DNA from 2 places in the Hoeflea phototrophica DFL-43 genome. Region 2 is predicted to be linked to the other one. Evidence: riboswitches for the same ligand, from Rfam matches in the RefSeq annotation. Region 2 holds a riboswitch; the other holds the start of a gene.
The links. A riboswitch is a leader RNA that binds a small molecule or an ion and turns the genes downstream of it on or off. The one in region 2 is predicted to bind cobalamin.
Positions count from the first base shown of each region.

Region 1: another riboswitch for cobalamin. It lies ahead of HPDFL43_RS15305 (CbtB domain-containing protein); the one in region 2 lies ahead of bluB (5,6-dimethylbenzimidazole synthase).

Region 1 covers NZ_CM002917.1:3,228,046-3,235,828, forward strand. Annotated here, with positions in the region: gene cobN (cobaltochelatase subunit CobN) at 1-659, opposite strand, end outside; gene cobW (cobalamin biosynthesis protein CobW) at 683-1,741, opposite strand; gene cobU (bifunctional adenosylcobinamide kinase/adenosylcobinamide-phosphate guanylyltransferase) at 1,746-2,270, opposite strand; gene HPDFL43_RS15300 (CbtA family protein) at 2,278-2,991, opposite strand; gene HPDFL43_RS15305 (CbtB domain-containing protein) at 3,004-3,183, opposite strand; cobalamin riboswitch at 3,234-3,611, opposite strand; gene HPDFL43_RS15310 (cobyric acid synthase) at 3,662-5,128, opposite strand; gene HPDFL43_RS15320 (ABC transporter substrate-binding protein) at 6,183-7,190, shown strand; gene HPDFL43_RS15325 (ABC transporter permease) at 7,290-7,783, shown strand, end outside.
Region 2 covers NZ_CM002917.1:2,906,502-2,914,284, forward strand. Annotated here, with positions in the region: gene HPDFL43_RS13765 (alpha-D-ribose 1-methylphosphonate 5-triphosphate diphosphatase) at 1-375, opposite strand, end outside; gene HPDFL43_RS13770 (DUF1045 domain-containing protein) at 376-1,083, opposite strand; gene phnE (phosphonate ABC transporter, permease protein PhnE) at 1,080-2,429, opposite strand; gene phnE (phosphonate ABC transporter, permease protein PhnE) at 2,431-3,303, opposite strand; gene phnD (phosphonate ABC transporter substrate-binding protein) at 3,372-4,277, opposite strand; gene phnC (phosphonate ABC transporter ATP-binding protein) at 4,370-5,221, opposite strand; cobalamin riboswitch at 5,402-5,598, shown strand; gene bluB (5,6-dimethylbenzimidazole synthase) at 5,649-6,329, shown strand; gene HPDFL43_RS13800 (DapH/DapD/GlmU-related protein) at 6,340-6,954, opposite strand; gene phnL (phosphonate C-P lyase system protein PhnL) at 6,951-7,658, opposite strand; gene phnK (phosphonate C-P lyase system protein PhnK) at 7,663-7,783, opposite strand, start outside.

The DNA of each region.
Region 1 (7,783 bases), 320 kb from region 2:
AGTGCTGAGACCGGCGCAGTCTGCCCGCTTTGAACCAGCGCCCGGTAAAAACAGATGGCCGCCACCGGCGCATCAGCCTTCCAGTCCCGTTTCAGATCATCGAGCGACGGATTGCCCTTGGCAGGATGCCACAGACCGGCCTTGAGCAGGGGCGCCGCAGGTCCGGGCCGTTCGCCACCCGTCAGCAGGGCCTCGGACAGGTCAATGAAACCGCGCGCGTTCTCCGCCCCACCCTCGTTGAGATAGGCCCAGAGTGCCAGCCGGTCGGCCTCGTCAAGGGTCGAGAACGGCTCCAGCCCCGGATCGGGCTTGTCGTCGCCCGGCAGCGCCGCAAGCTTGAAGCCGTACGTCGAAGCAGCAGCCCGGAGGCTTTCCAGCGCATAGGAGAAATAGCTTGCCCCGCCAAGCGCCCGCACCACCACCAGCCTCGCCTTCGGCGCCATGCGGGCGATGAAGGTGTCGACCGACATCGGGTGTTTGAGATCACTCAGGCTGGCAAGCCGCCAGGCCATGGAGCCCGACGCCTGACGCGCGCCGGCAATGCTCGCAAGCTCGGTGTCGGCGGCGCTCAGGAACAGGATATCGCCGGGAGACTGGCCGAGGTCAACGGCCTCGTCACCATCGCTCAACGCCCCTTTTTGCGCGACCAGCAGATGCATCGGGACGGAGCCTCCTTATTGCCTCAGCCTGAAAGCTGGGACAGACCATCGCGGATTGCGGCTTCATCAAGATCATGAAGCCCGATCACCACCAGCCGTGTCTCGCGTGTTTCGCCGGCAGCCCAAGGCCGGTCGAAATGGGTGTCGATGCGGCTGCCCACGGCCTGGATCACCTGCCGCATCGGCTTGCCGGCAACATCGGCAAAGCCCTTGAGCCGAAGAATGTCGTGGGTCTGGATCAGCGTGACCAGGCCTTGGGTAAAGGCTGCCGGGTCGGCGACCGGTCCCAGCGACACGACGAAGCTCTCGAACTCGTCATGATCATGATCGTGTTCGTGGCCGTCCTCATGGTGAAGCTCGTGATGCGACTTGCGGTTGGCGATGTCGTCTTCCGTGCCCATGCCAAGCCCCAGAAGAACCTCCGGCGCCACCTCACCCTGCCGCGATTCCACGAATGCAGGTTTGCGCGACATGTGTGCGGAAATCCCGCTGCGCACGCCTTCCAGCTCTTCCGCACTGATCAGGTCAGCCTTGTTGAGCACGATCAGATCCGCGGCCGTGAGCTGGTCTTCGAACAGTTCCTCAAGCGGGCTTTCATGATCAAGCCCCTCGTCAGCCTGGCGCTGTGCGTCGAGCTTGTCATGATCATGGGCAAACCGTCCGGCCGCCACCGCAGCGCTGTCGACCACGGTCACAACCCCATCGACTGTCACCTGGGTCTTGATCCCGGGCCAGTTGAAAGCGGCGACCAGCGGCTGCGGCAGCGCAAGGCCGGACGTCTCGATGACGATGTGATCAGGCCGGTTCTTGCGCGCCAGCAGCTGTTCCATCGTCGGGATGAAATCATCGGCCACGGTGCAGCAGATGCAGCCATTGGTCAGCTCGACGATGTCGTCCTCCGAACAGACCTCATCGCCGCAACCCTTGAGCACATCGCCATCCACACCCAGATCGCCAAACTCGTTGATGATCAGCGCAATGCGTTTGCCATTGGCATTGGCCAGCATGTGGCGGATCAGCGTGGTCTTGCCGGCACCGAGAAACCCGGTGATTACGGTGGCGGGAATCTTGGACCCGTTCATGGTTCTAACCCTTCATCTTGAGCGGCAGACCGGCAGCGACGAAATGGACTTCATCGGCCAGACCCGCGATTGTCTGGTGGAGGCGGCCGGCATGATCGCGAAACGCGCGCGCCATGGCATTGTCCGGCACGATGCCGAGGCCAACCTCGTTGGAAACGAAAACCACCGGCCCCTTGAGGCCCGGCAGTGTTTTGGCGAGCCGTTCAAAGGCCGCATCAATGTCATGTTCGCCGAGCATCAGATTGGTCACCCACAGCGTCAGGCAATCAACCAGCACCGGGCGGTCGGCGCGCGCCGCGTCAGCAAGCGCTTCCGCCAGCTCAACCGGAGCCTCGACGGTTTCCCATCCGGCCCCGCGCCGGTCCTGGTGCGTTGAGATCCGCGCGCGCATCTCTTCATCCCAGGCCTGACCGGTCGCCAGATAGAACCGCATTGGCGAGGCCGCCTCGACCAACCGTTCGGCAAAGGCCGACTTGCCCGAGCGTGCGCCGCCGAGCACAAGCGTCACCGCTGGCAGTTTGCCGCTCACGCCCCCGTCACGCCTCTGCGTCCCGGGGAACCCGCGACAGGAAAACCCCGAGCAGGCCACCGAGCAACAGCCAGAAAAACAGTGTGGTCGCCAACGATGCCGCGGCATAGGCAGACGCGATATAGGCGGGAACTTCGCTGTAGATGTCTTCCGGCACGGGCACGCCCCACATATGCGGCGCAGCGATCAGCACAACGCCAACCGCCTTGGCAATCATCTCCGGTCTCAGCGCGATCAGCCAAAGGCCAAGTCCCGTCAGAGCGACCGTGATCATCCACCAGCTCTGGCGATCACCGAGATCCGCATAGGGAAACCCGGGCACCGCAGGCGGCAGGCTGAAGGAGGGGGCGAGTTGGACTGCAAACCAGGCACCGGCGCCAAGGAACAAGCCCCGCATCAAGGCTTCACGTCCGGCGGGAAACTCGATCCCGGTCAGAAGCGCCACGGCCGCCAGCATCAGGGCAAAGCCGCCACCGGCGACCAGATTGGCGAGAATCGTATTGCCGAAACGGCCAAACCAGAGCTGTTCTTCGCCTTCGCCATGATCATGGGAATGGCTGGCCTCTGCTTCAGCAGCGCCATGGCTGTGACCAGCCTCGCCATTCTCATAGGCTTCTGCCTGCATGATAAGCGGAATGGTTTTGACATATTGGGCGGGCGTCATCACCAAACCGGCGATAAGCCCGGCGGCAAGAGCCGCCAGGAGCAACCTGACAATCATGAGATCAATCCCTTAGTGGCAGGGAAAGCCGTAGGAATGCCGGGTGTCGTGCGCCGCGTCGTGCAGCGTCTGCGAATTGGCCAGGCCAACTCCGAACACCAGAATGGAACCGATGACCAGTGCCATCAATCCGGCAACGGTACGTGCGCCGATGCGATCGGTCAGTGAAAGCGTTTCAGTCTTAACAGCCATGACAACCTCCGTGAATGGCTTCGGAAGAACACCTCTTCCAAAGGTCCGGCTCTCAACCGGTGCGAATGGCAGGTCTCCTGGCTCGCGGGTTCTGTGCAACCAGATAAGTCGCACAACAGCAAATGCCAGCCTTCCCGACGTTTGAGGCGGTCATGAAAACGGGACGATTCGTAGACAAAGAGGCGTCCGCGCCGATTGATCATGCCGCCACGTCAGTGGCTTTCCCCGGCTTGGTTGGTTCAGATCACAGGCAAACACCATTGTTCCCCCGTCACCCTGGCGTCCCGAACCGGTGACATTTGCCTAACCGCTCTACAGTCGCGGGGTCGGCTGCGATAAGGATGCCCGGCTTGGGTCCATCCCGTCGCATTCCCTTTTGATCCGGAGAGACAACTTGCATCCCTGGAACCATTCGAGACCCAAGTGATAGGCACAGGCCCGCCGGGTGTCAATCTCGATTGCGCCCTCAGATCGTCCATCAACGACCAATGACGCCGCTGGCCTCCATGATCCGTTCAAATCCAACCAAACGGCCCAGTTCCGCGGCAATATCGTCGAGCGCCGCATCGACATCTTCGCGGTAGTTCAGCAATCCACCGGTCAGTCCGAAACTCTTCAGCAATTCGGCGCGATAGGCATCCGAACCGAACAGCCCGTGAAGATAGGTCCCGGAGACGCGACCGTCCGGCGAGGTCGCACCATCGGGCCGTCCGTCGAGAATGGTCATCGGCCGGGCGCAGTCCGGGCCCTGGCTGACACCCAGATGGATCTCGTAACCCTCAAGCGGCAGATCGCCTTGTGCGGATCGTGCGGCGATGTTGCGAACCGTTTTCTCAGGCGCCATTTCTGTCGAGATATCAAGCAGGCCGAGCCCTTCGGCGGCCGGCTCTGCGCCTTCAATACCCAGCGGATCACGCACCATGCGGCCAAGCATCTGGTAGCCGCCGCAAATCCCGATGATCCGCCCGCCACGGCGATGATGCGCCTGAAGATCCGCATCCCAGCCCTGACCGCGGAAATCGGCAAGGTCTCCGATGGTGGATTTCGAACCGGGCAGAATCACCAGCCCGGCATCCTCCGGCAGACGCTCGCCGGGTTTGACAAACACCAGCTCCACATCGGGCTCCGCGCGCAGCGGATCGAAATCATCGAAATTGGCGATCCGCGACAGCACCGGCACCGCGATCTTGAGCGCTCCTGCCTTGCCACGAACAAGCCGTTCGAGCGCCACCGAATCCTCTGCCGGCAGACGGGCTGCGGATTTGAGCCAGGGCACAACGCCGAAACAGGGCCATCCGGTAAATCCCTCGATCGCCGAGATGCCGTCGTCAAACAGGCTCACATCGCCGCGGAACTTGTTGATCAGGTAGCCCGCAATCATTGCCCGGTCGGCATCGGGCAGGATCGTGTGCGAGCCGACGATGGATGCAATCACGCCGCCACGGTCGATGTCGCCCACCAGCACCACCGGCACCTTGGCCAATGTCGCAAATCCCATATTGGCGATGTCGCCCGCCCTGAGGTTGATTTCGGCGGGGGAGCCAGCCCCCTCCACCAGCACCAGATCGGCGTCCTCGCCTATGCGGCCAAAGCTGTCCATTACCGCCGCCATCAGTTTGGGCTTGAGAGTCTGGTAATCCCGCCCGCGAGCGTGGCCGGTGACCTTGCCCTGGACGACAACCTGGGAGCCGGTTTCCGACTGCGGCTTGAGCAGGACCGGGTTCATGTGAATGCTCGCTGGCGTCCGGCAGGCCATGGCCTGCAACCATTGCGCCCGCCCGATTTCACCGCCGTCATCGGCCACTGCTGCATTGTTGGACATGTTCTGCGGCTTGAACGGACGCACTTTCAGCCCGTGATTCGCCGCAAGCCGGCAAAACCCCGCAACCAGCACGGTTTTGCCGACATCCGAGCCTGTCCCCTGAAACATTAACGCCCTTGTCATATCCTGTTCGATAGCACCCGCAACCGGCCCGCAAAAGGGCAAAAAGGCCGTTTGTTAACCGCCGCTTAATCACATTCCCAAAACTGGAGAAAGTTTTGTCTCCGGCATCTGAAATGCGACACGCCGCGGCGTATTCAATGCAGCTCAGCAGACCCAATAAGCCTAGAGCACCGGCAGATGGTGATCACCATCGAGACATTCAAACCGAACCCACCGACAGACAGTGGCCAGACAAGAGGAAGGACATCGCGATGCTTTACGTATTCAATTCCGCCAACGGCGTGCAAATCGCTTGGAACAACGTGCTTCCCTCTGAAAAAACGGGTCCCAAAAGCCCGCTTCGCAGCTTGGTCAACAACCTTATCCGGACCTCGTCGGCAGGCTGAACTGACATATCAACGCCCATTTCATGCGGCGTTCCACATTTGCACACAAGGCCGGACGGACAAACCGTTCGGCCTTTTCTCGTTGTGGCGCTTTGAGCAAGATCCAGTGGGGTTGATCGCTGAACAAAGCCCAAAATGCGAAGGCCGTCCGGACCCTGAAATCCGAACGGCCTGCCAAAATACGCTTGGCGTCCCCACATTTACGCGCGAGGTTCGCGACACCCCGGTACGCAGTACCTTGGCCGGGATGCTCAGCGGTTGTCCCCCGCCGTGAGAAGATGTGTAACCCGGACATCGTTACCGGAGAGTTAGTGAATCCCTAAGCAATCATGAATCTGGCATATTATTGCACTGCAAGACCTTACCTTAGCGCAGCGCATTCCGATTGCCCCGGGGAATGTGAAAAATCGGCATCACGGTTGATTTCTGACGCTAACTCCTTACCCTGCAAGCAGGCATTTCGACTGGGCGCCGGCTTGCGACAGAGTTCCGCGAGGCAGCTTCAGTCATTTTTCGTTGCCGCTGTGTCGAATCCGGCGCGCACTCCGGCATAAACAAAGCCAGAGTGGCAACTTGCCTTCAAATCCATCGGTACCCGGAATGCGCAGTGACCGGACTGACCGAACATTCAAACAGACACTGCACTATGAGACTGGGAGGTCTTACATATGAAGAAGCTTCTCGCTTCCACCGTCCTCGCCGCAGGCCTAATGGGCTTTGCCGGCGCAGCACAGGCGGCATCGCACAGCGAATGCGGCACCGTGACTGTCGCCAACATGAACTGGGCATCTGCCGAAGTTCTCGCAAACATCGACAACATTATTCTTTCCGAAGGTTACGGCTGTGACGTGGAGCTCGTTCCGGGCGACACCATGCCGACCCTGACCTCGATGATGGAAAAAGGGGAGCCTGATGTGGCCCCCGAAGCCTGGATCAACGCGGTGCGTGAGCCGCTCGACAAGGCCGTTGAAGAAGGCCGTCTGGTCTATGCGGCCGAATCGCTTTCGGATGGCGGTGTCGAAGGCTGGTGGATCCCCAAATACATTGCCGACGCCAACCCTGACATCAAGACCATTGATGACGCACTTGCCCGTCCGGATCTCTTCCCGGCTCCGGAAGATCCGTCCAAGGGCGCCGTCTACAACTGCCCGTCGGGGTGGAACTGCCAGATCTCGACTGCCAACTTCTTCCGCGCGCACGACGCCGAGGAAAAGGGCTTCGTCCTGGTTGACTCCGGTTCGGCAGCTGGCCTCGACGGCTCGATCGCCAATGCCTACAACAAGGAAGAAGGCTGGCTTGGTTACTACTGGGCACCGACAGCCATTCTCGGCAACTACCCTATGACCCTGCTGGGCTTCAACGCCGAGTTCGACAAGGAATCATGGGACGGCTGCATCGTCGACGCTGAATGTGCTGACCCGCAGAAGAACGCCTGGCCCAAGTCGGAAGTCTACACAGTTGTGACTGCTGACTTTGCCAAGCGCGCTGGACCGGCCATCGATTATCTCAAGGGCCGCGCCTGGTCCAACGAGACCGTCAACGGGCTGCTGGCCTGGAAGGACAAGAACCAGGCAACCGGTGAAGATACCGCTTACTACTTCCTGGAAAACAATGAAGACGTCTGGGGCAAGTGGGTTTCGCCCGAAGCCGCAGAAAAGATCAAGGCAGCCCTTTGATCCTTTGAACATCCAGGGGGCGGTTTCAGACCGCCCCCTTCTTTTTCGGCCCCGGACACGCCGACAAAACCAATGAAAAGAACTGACAGGGGGTAGCCAATGGAATGGCTAACTGAGTTTCCCGATCTGGGAACAAGTACCTTGCGCAACATCCGCCTCACGGTGGATGGCGCATTCCGCGAATTTACACGTGCGTATGGTGAGTCGATCGAACTGCTGTTCGAACCGGTCAAATGGTTTCTGATCAACTCGGAAAATTTCATGACCGATACGCCTTGGCCGATTATCCTGGCCATCGTTGCGGTGCTGGTCTGGCTTGCCAGCCGTTCCTGGAAGATCGTTGTCGGCTCAATTGTCGTTCTGATAGCCATTGGCCTGTTCGGCATGTGGGAAGATACGATGAAAACCATCGCAATGACATTTGTTGCGACGGTACTGGCCATCATCTTCGGGATCCCGATCGGCATCGGCATGTCCCGGTCAAACCGGGTCCAGAGCATTTTCAACCCGATCCTCGACATCATGCAGACAATGCCGAGCTTCGTTTACCTGATCCCGGTCATCATGCTGTTCGGCATCGGCAAGGTTCCCGG
Region 2 (7,783 bases):
CTCACGGGCCGAGGCCAGAGCATCAGCAATGGCCCGCATCTCACCGACCTTGAACCCATCATCCTCGTCAGAACCAAGGCGCAGACAGTCAAACACCGTGGTAATGCCGGACGAGGCGATTTGCGCATCATGGGACTGGATTGCGGATACGGCATTCCAGCGCACGCCCGGGCGCGGCGAATAATGTGCCTCCAGATGGTCCGTGTGCAGCTCGACGAGGCCGGGGGTAAGATAATCGCCATCCATATCCACACCAGTGGCGGTCCGCTGATCGGAGATTTCGGCAATCACGCCGTCACGGACAACCAGTGAACCGAAAACAACCTGGTCCTCGAGAACCAGGCGCGCATTGGTGAAAACAGTTTCGATGCTCATTCAAGCTGTCTTTCTGAGATGTTGGGATGCCAATGGCATCCGGGTATGAATTTGAAACGGCGCACCCGGCTCGGGCTCGACACTGAGTGTGAGCGCATCAACCGGGACTGGACATCCGGTGGCGGGTGCAAAATAGGCTGTTGCGACTCCCATGACCTTCGCGGCATCCACTTCGGGCAGCCGCGTGCTGAGTGTCATATGGAAACGGAACCGGTCAAACACGTAGGGATATCCCCAGCGCACCAGGTTCTTGAGTTCCTCCGAGGACAGCCTGTCGGGGTTTCGGCGCTCGATTTCCTTTTCGCTCAATTCCGCCCGCAACGGTTCAAAATGCTCGACAACACTGTTCGCAAACAGATTGAGCTGATCAGCACGGCCGCCCGGGGTCAGCGCCAGAAAGCCTTCGAGAAGACTGAGCTGCAGTGCTGGAATTTCAAAGACCTGGGTGCCCTCGGCAAAACGCTCCATGGCTAACAACAGATCGGCTTCACTCATTCCGTCGGCCAGCCGGAAAGGCGCTTTCAGCGTTCCATGGAAGCCGTAGCGCCGTGCAGGACCGGTCAAGACAGCAAGGTTGCTGGCCGACAGGCCTGGAAGGTCCGGATGCTCGAGTGTCTTGCCAGTCACGGCACTTCGGCCGAGCCAGCGTTCTCCAAGATCGGCCAGGTCGGAATTCGGTTCCGGTGTGAAATAGAGGGCGTATCTCATGGGTGTCCCGTTCGTCCAATCAGGCGGGATCTCAGCCAGCCCGACAATGTATCCATCGCCATCACCATCAGGATGATCAGGATGATGTAGTAGCTCACCTCTTCCCAGTCCTTCTGGGTGGCGATCGCCTGCGTCAACAACAACCCGATGCCGCCGCCAACGATCGCCCCAATCACCGTCGCACTGCGGGTATTCGATTCGAGAAAGTACAGGACCTGGCTCAAAAGCACAGGCGTAACTTGAGGAATGACGCCAAACCGGGCCTGCTGGACAGGCGATGCACCGGTCGACTGGACGCCCTCGACCTGCTTTCCATCTATATTCTCCAAGGCTTCGGAGAAGGTCTTGCCGAAGGTGCCCGTATCAGTAAGAAGGATCGCCAGAGCCCCGGTCATCGGTCCTGGGCCAAAGGCTCTTGAGAGAATGATCGTCCAAATAAGCCCGTCGACACCGCGCAGGAAATCAAAGAGACGGCGCAACAGAAACAGAATTGGCCGCGAAGGCGTGAAGTTTCCAGCCGCCAGGAATGCCAGCGGTAGTGCGATCAGGGCGGCGCCCATCGTGCCGAGAAACGCCATCAGGATGGTTTCGAACAATGCCCATGCCACATCACCATGCCGCCACATGGCATTGGTCCAGAAATCCCGGACCATGGCAAAAAGGTTTGGCAAGGCCGGATCGACCCGGTCGCCGACGGTTGCAAGTTTGACAAGTTCCAGAGCCGATTTGCCGTAAAAAGGGCTGTCGAGCGTAAAGAAGAAAAGCTCCCACCCCGCCTGATACCTGAAGACTTCGGTCCTGTTGCGGGTATAGCTGAAACGGCCCTGCGGTGTGGTCACCGAAACGCGTGTTCTCGAAGAGCTGATCCAGTCCGGCGTTTCGCCGTCCGGTACTGAAAGATTCAGTCCTCCAACCTTCGGCGAAATGTCGATGACGCCGTATCCCGGCACGGAGTAGCGGGCGCCATCGTCATCGAAGACTACAACATGCCCCTCATCGAGATCGATACGGGTAACCCCGTTCTCCATCATGACCCAATCCGGCAGCATTCCCTCCGGATAGCGCCCCTTGTTTTCGCCTTCGATCGATATGGTCACCTCGTTGTTGCGGTTGTCCCGGGTCACATGGGTCTTGTGCGACCAGAAGTCCGAAACGAGAATTGCCGCATTGTCGAGCCGCGCGCGCGCGGCGATCCCCGAAATGTCGAAGGCGAAAAACACGTAGAACAGGTAAAGCAGGATGACGCCGGGCACGACAAAGGCCAGCTTTTGTTTGCGGCTGAATCCTCTGAGGACCTGATTGCGTAGGTCCTCGCCCGAAAGCAGGCCCGTATCGAGAGCGGTCATGTCAGTGTCCCTTGACGAGGCGGTTGCGGTAGTTGCTCGACACCTGGTCGAAGAAGACAATCGTGGCGAACAGGAGAATGAAGATCGCCACGACTTCGTCGTAGCGTCCCTGGCCCCATTGCATGGCGATCCGAAGATCGTGTCCGATGCCGCCCGACCCAACGAAGCCCAGAATTGCCGAGGCGCGAATGTTGATCTCGAAGCGCAGCAGCCCGTAGGAGAACCAGTTCGGCGCCACCTGAGGCAAGACTCCAAGCCACATCTTCTGGATCCAGCTTGCGCCGACCGATGACAACCCCTCGACCGGTTTCAGGTCGGCATTCTCCGAAACCTCAGAGAACAGTTTGCCAAGTGCGCCGGCGGTGTGAATGGCAATCGCGATCATCGCCGGAACCGGCCCGCCGCCAAGAATGAAGATCAGGACGAGCGCGATCACGATCTCCGGGATTGCGCGCATGCCGTCCATCAAGCGCCGAAACACCGGGATCATCCGGGGCCACAGCGCCAGCCCGCGGGTCGACAGCAGCGCCAGCACGATGGCGGCCGCAGCACCGATTAACGTCGAGACCGCCGCGATGTTGAGTGTTTCAATCAACGAAGGCAAAAATTCCAGCAGCAGTGCCGGAAGCAATGCCGATTTCTCAATTCCCTCGGCGACGACCTCGGAAGGAAATTGGAATATCTGGGATATGCCATCCCAGAACCCGCCGGCGTTGCGGGCATCCGCAAGCCTGAACCCGGAGACCAGAAGAGCAATGAAGACGATAAGCAAAATGCCGCCATACATCTGCTTCCGGCGGGTCATCTCCAGGTAGTTTTCGCGGATAGCCTTCGAAGCGGCCGAGCCGTCCTGCTGTGCAGTCATGTCGCTCATCGGCGGGCATCCTTCACGAATAGAAAGCGGGGAGCCGGATGGCTCCCCGCGACTGTTTGGCAAGAGCCTTAGTTGGTCTTGGCTTCACGAACGGCAACGATGGTCTCGTAGGCTTCGTGGGTGATCGGCTTGAAGCCTGCGGTCTCGCCAGCGGCGATGTTGTAGGCGCACTGCGCATCCTTTTCATGCATGGATCCGACGAGTTCGGTCACCGTGTCTTTGACGTCCTGCGGGAGTGCCTTGCGCAGCGTGACCGGGCCTTCCGGGATTGGCTTCGACTTCCAGATTTGGACGATCTCGTTCATGTCGACAAGACCGGAATCCGTGGCCTTGCGAAGAGCGCCGGAATTGTAGCCGTCTTCCCAGTTGCCCTGGCCGTCTGCCCAGGTGACGCCGGCGTCGATTTCACCATTGGCAACGGCAACGATGGTCTGCTCGTGGCCGCCGGTGAACTTGACTTCACCGAAGTAATCGCCGCTTTCCATGGAAGCGCCGGTTGCCTGCGGAATTTCGATCGAGGGAATGAGGTAGCCGGAGGTCGAGTTCGGGTCACCGAATCCGAAGGTCTTGCCCTTCATGTCGTCCAGCGAAGTGATGCCGCTCTCCTTGCGGGCAAAACCGATCGAATGATAGCTGAACGAGCCGTCGAGGTTGGTCTTGACCAGCACCGGTTCGACCGACTCGGGATCGGTCAGATAGGCCTTGGCGTAGGACGATGCGCCGAGCCAGGCCATGTCGATCGAACCGCCGAGCATGCCCTGGATCACGCCGTCATAGTCAGCGGGGGTAAACAGCTTGACAGGCACACCGAGGGCTTCCTCGGCATAGGCGCGCAGGCATTCGTTCGAAGTCAGGCGATCCTGGGCGTTCTCGCCGCCGAGGATACCGATGCGGAATTCGGTGATCGCGTCCTGTGCGAATGCGCTTGTGGACAGAAGTGCGGCAGTTGCCGCCACGAGGATTGTTTTCATCATAGGATTGTCTCCGTTCGAGGGTTGTTAGAAGGGGCAGGCGAAAGGGATGATGCCGGATTGCATTCGCTGGCCGGACTGACGAACCTTCCGGGTCAGGTTGTCTCCAGGACCACTTCGCCCGAAGCATTGGTTCGCGCCTTGACATCGGCGGGGCGGCCCTGGGCCCGCAGGCTCGTCGAGGTCATGGATTCGGATATTTCTTCGCCATCGGCGCCCGATCCGTAGATGGCGCGAACGGCTTCGGTGGTCAGCGCATCAGGCTTGCCGTCAAAGACCACCTTGCCCTGCGCCATCCCGATGATGCGCTCACAATAGTTGCGCGCGGTATCGAGCGTATGCAGGTTGGTCACCACCGTGATGCCTTCCTGCCTGTTGATGTCCCGCAGCGCGTCCATCACAATCTGCGCATTGAGCGGATCAAGCGATGCGATCGGCTCGTCGGCGAGGATCAGTTTCGGGGATTGCATCAGCGCACGGGCAATGGCGACACGCTGCTGCTGCCCGCCCGAAAGCGCCTCGGCGCGCTTCGGCGCATTCTCGGCGACTCCAAGCCGCTCAAGAATGGAGATCGCCCTCAGGATGTCTTCGCGGGGAAACAGGTTGAACATCGTCGAGAAAGTCGACCGCATGTTGAGCGTGCCATGCAGGACATTCGACACCACATCCAGCCGGGGAACCAGGTTGAACTGCTGAAAGATCATCGCGCAATCGCGCTGCCAGCTTCTGAGTTCACGGCCGCTCAGGGTCGAAACCACGCGTCCGGAGTGCGAAATCACTCCGTCGCTGACCCCTGTCAGCCGATTGATCATGCGCAGGAGCGTGGATTTTCCGGCGCCCGAGCGACCGATGATGCCAACCATCTGCCCCTCGGGAATGGACAGGCTAACAGCGTCGACTGCGGTGTTGACGCCAAAACGACGCGTCACTTCGGTCAACTCAAGCATAATCAATGTCCTTTGCGGCAATCCGGATTTAGCAGTTTCTGCAAGGTGGACTATCGGAGGCATGTGAAGCTGCGATGTCGGTTTGATGTCAGTTTTGTAACGATCCACAGAGCCCCTTCTTGATCGGGGGAAATCCTTGGAAATCGGGCATTTCCGGCCTTGCATCACGGCCCCGGCCATGCACCAATGAAGCAATCTGGTGTCCGCCAAAAGCGGGAGAATCGGGAATTCGGTGCAAGACCGGAACGTGCCCAACGCTGTAACGGGGATGGCAAGCGCAAAACGTCACTGGGACCCCCGGGCCACTGGGAAATCCGGGAAGGCGCGCCTGCCAAATGATCCGAAGTCAGAAGACCGGCCAGATGTCATAGCCTAGCAGCGCGTGGACGGCGTTGCCGGGTTTTCACGGATTGTTGGGGATCAAACAATGCCGAAGACATCTGGGCTGGCCAGAGCCGAGCCGTTCCTCGCCAGTGAACGCGACGCCGTTTACAAGGCCATTTTCACCCGACGCGATGTTCGCGACCAGTTTCTGCCCGAACCTGTTCCCGATGATGTCTTGAAGAGGCTGCTCGAGGCGGCCCATCACGCGCCTTCGGTCGGTTTCATGCAGCCATGGAACTTCATCACCATCCGCAGCCAGCCGGTGCGCAACAGAATTGCGGATGCATTTGGCCGCGCAAACGATGAGGCCGCCCGGATGTTCCCGGAAGAACGGCAATCAGACTACAAAGCTCTTAAGCTCGAGGGCATCCGCAAGGCGCCGCTCAACATCTGCATCACTTGCGACCGTGGACGAGGCGGCGACGTGATCCTGGGCAAGACCCACAATCCAAATATGGATCTCTACTCCACCGTCTGCGCGGTCCAGAACCTCTGGCTCGCAGCCCGCGTCGAGGGCATCGGCATGGGCTGGGTCAGCATCTTTCATGACGCCGATCTCAAAACCATCCTCGGCATCCCTGAGCGGATCGAGATCGTCGCCTATCTCTGCCTGGGCTATGTCGATGAGCTTTATGAGCGCCCCGAACTGCAGGTCAAAGGCTGGAACCGCCGGCTGCCGCTCGACGAGTTGATCTTCGAGGAAGGCTGGCGTGGAAAGACTTAAGGCAAGGGTTCTAGCCGCCGTGGCGCTCGAGGAACTCTTCGGCCGACAGTGCGCGAAAGTCCTTGAGCGCGGAATGCAGCTTGTCATGCTCCCAGTCCCACCAGGCAAGCGCATCAAGCCGGGAGGCGACGTCATCGGAAAAGCGTTGCCGGATCGTGCGGGCCGGAACGCCAACCGCAATGGCAAAGTCAGCCACATCCTTGGTGACCACCGCATTGGCGCCAATGCTTGCGCCATTGCCGATCGTCACCCCCGGCATCACCACCGCGCCATGACCAATCCATGTGTCATGACCGATGGTGATCCCCTGCCCGGCGCGCCAATCAAAGAACGCCTGATCGTCGCTCTCACCATCGAAATACCACGATGAGCGATAGCTGAAATGATGCAGCGAAGCCCGGTCCATCGGATGCATGCTCGCGTAAATCCGCACATGGCTGGCGATGTTGGCAAACTTGCCGATGGTCGCATAGGCGATCTGGGTGTTGTCGACGCAGTAGGAATAGTCGCCCATGGTCGAGTGCGACAGCGTACACCCGGCACCGACTTCGGTGTAGCGGCCAAGCGTCGAGTCCACGATCTTCGCTGTGGCGTGAACCAGCGGAGCTTCAGACAACTTGGTCATGCGGCAGATTTTCCGGCTGCGAATGCGGAAACGTCGATCACCTGGTCGGCGACCGCGTTGCGCACATCATAATCGTGGAAGATCCCCAGGAGCGCGGCACCTTCAGCCTTCTTGGCGGCAATCAATTCGATCACAACCTCGCGATTGGCCGCGTCCAGCGACGCTGTCGGCTCGTCGAGCAGCAGGACCGGATGGTCGGTGATGAAGCCGCGGGCAATGTTGACGCGCTGCTGCTCACCGCCGGAGAAGGTGGCCGGCGGCAACGACCAGAGCCGTTCGTGCAGGTTGAGCTGGGCAAACAGCACGCGCGCACGGTCGCGGGCCTCCTCGCGCGCCACGCCGCGCACCAGAAGCGGCTCGGCAGCGACATCCAGGGCGGACACCCGCGGGACCGCACGCAGGAACTGGCTGACATAGCCGATCGTATCGCGGCGGATCTCAAGCACCTTGCGTGGGCTGGCCGAGGCAATATCGACATGCTTGCCATTGTGCAGCACCAGAATCTGCCCGCCATCGCAGCCGTAATTTCCATAAAGCATCTTCAGGATCGAGCTCTTGCCCACACCTGAAGGTCCGCCAAGCACGGCGCAGGCCCCGGAGTTCATCGAGAAGGAGACATTGGCAACGACGGGCAGTTCAACACCACCGCGCATGTGCATGACGAAGGTCTTGTGAACCTCGGATGCAATCAGAAGGGAGGTCATCGGCTTACACCTGAAGAATGGAGGAAACGAGAAGCTGCGTGTAGGGCGCGCGCGGGTCATCAAGCACCCGGTCGGTCAGGCCTGCTTCGATCACCCGGCCATCCTTCATCACGATCATCCGGTCC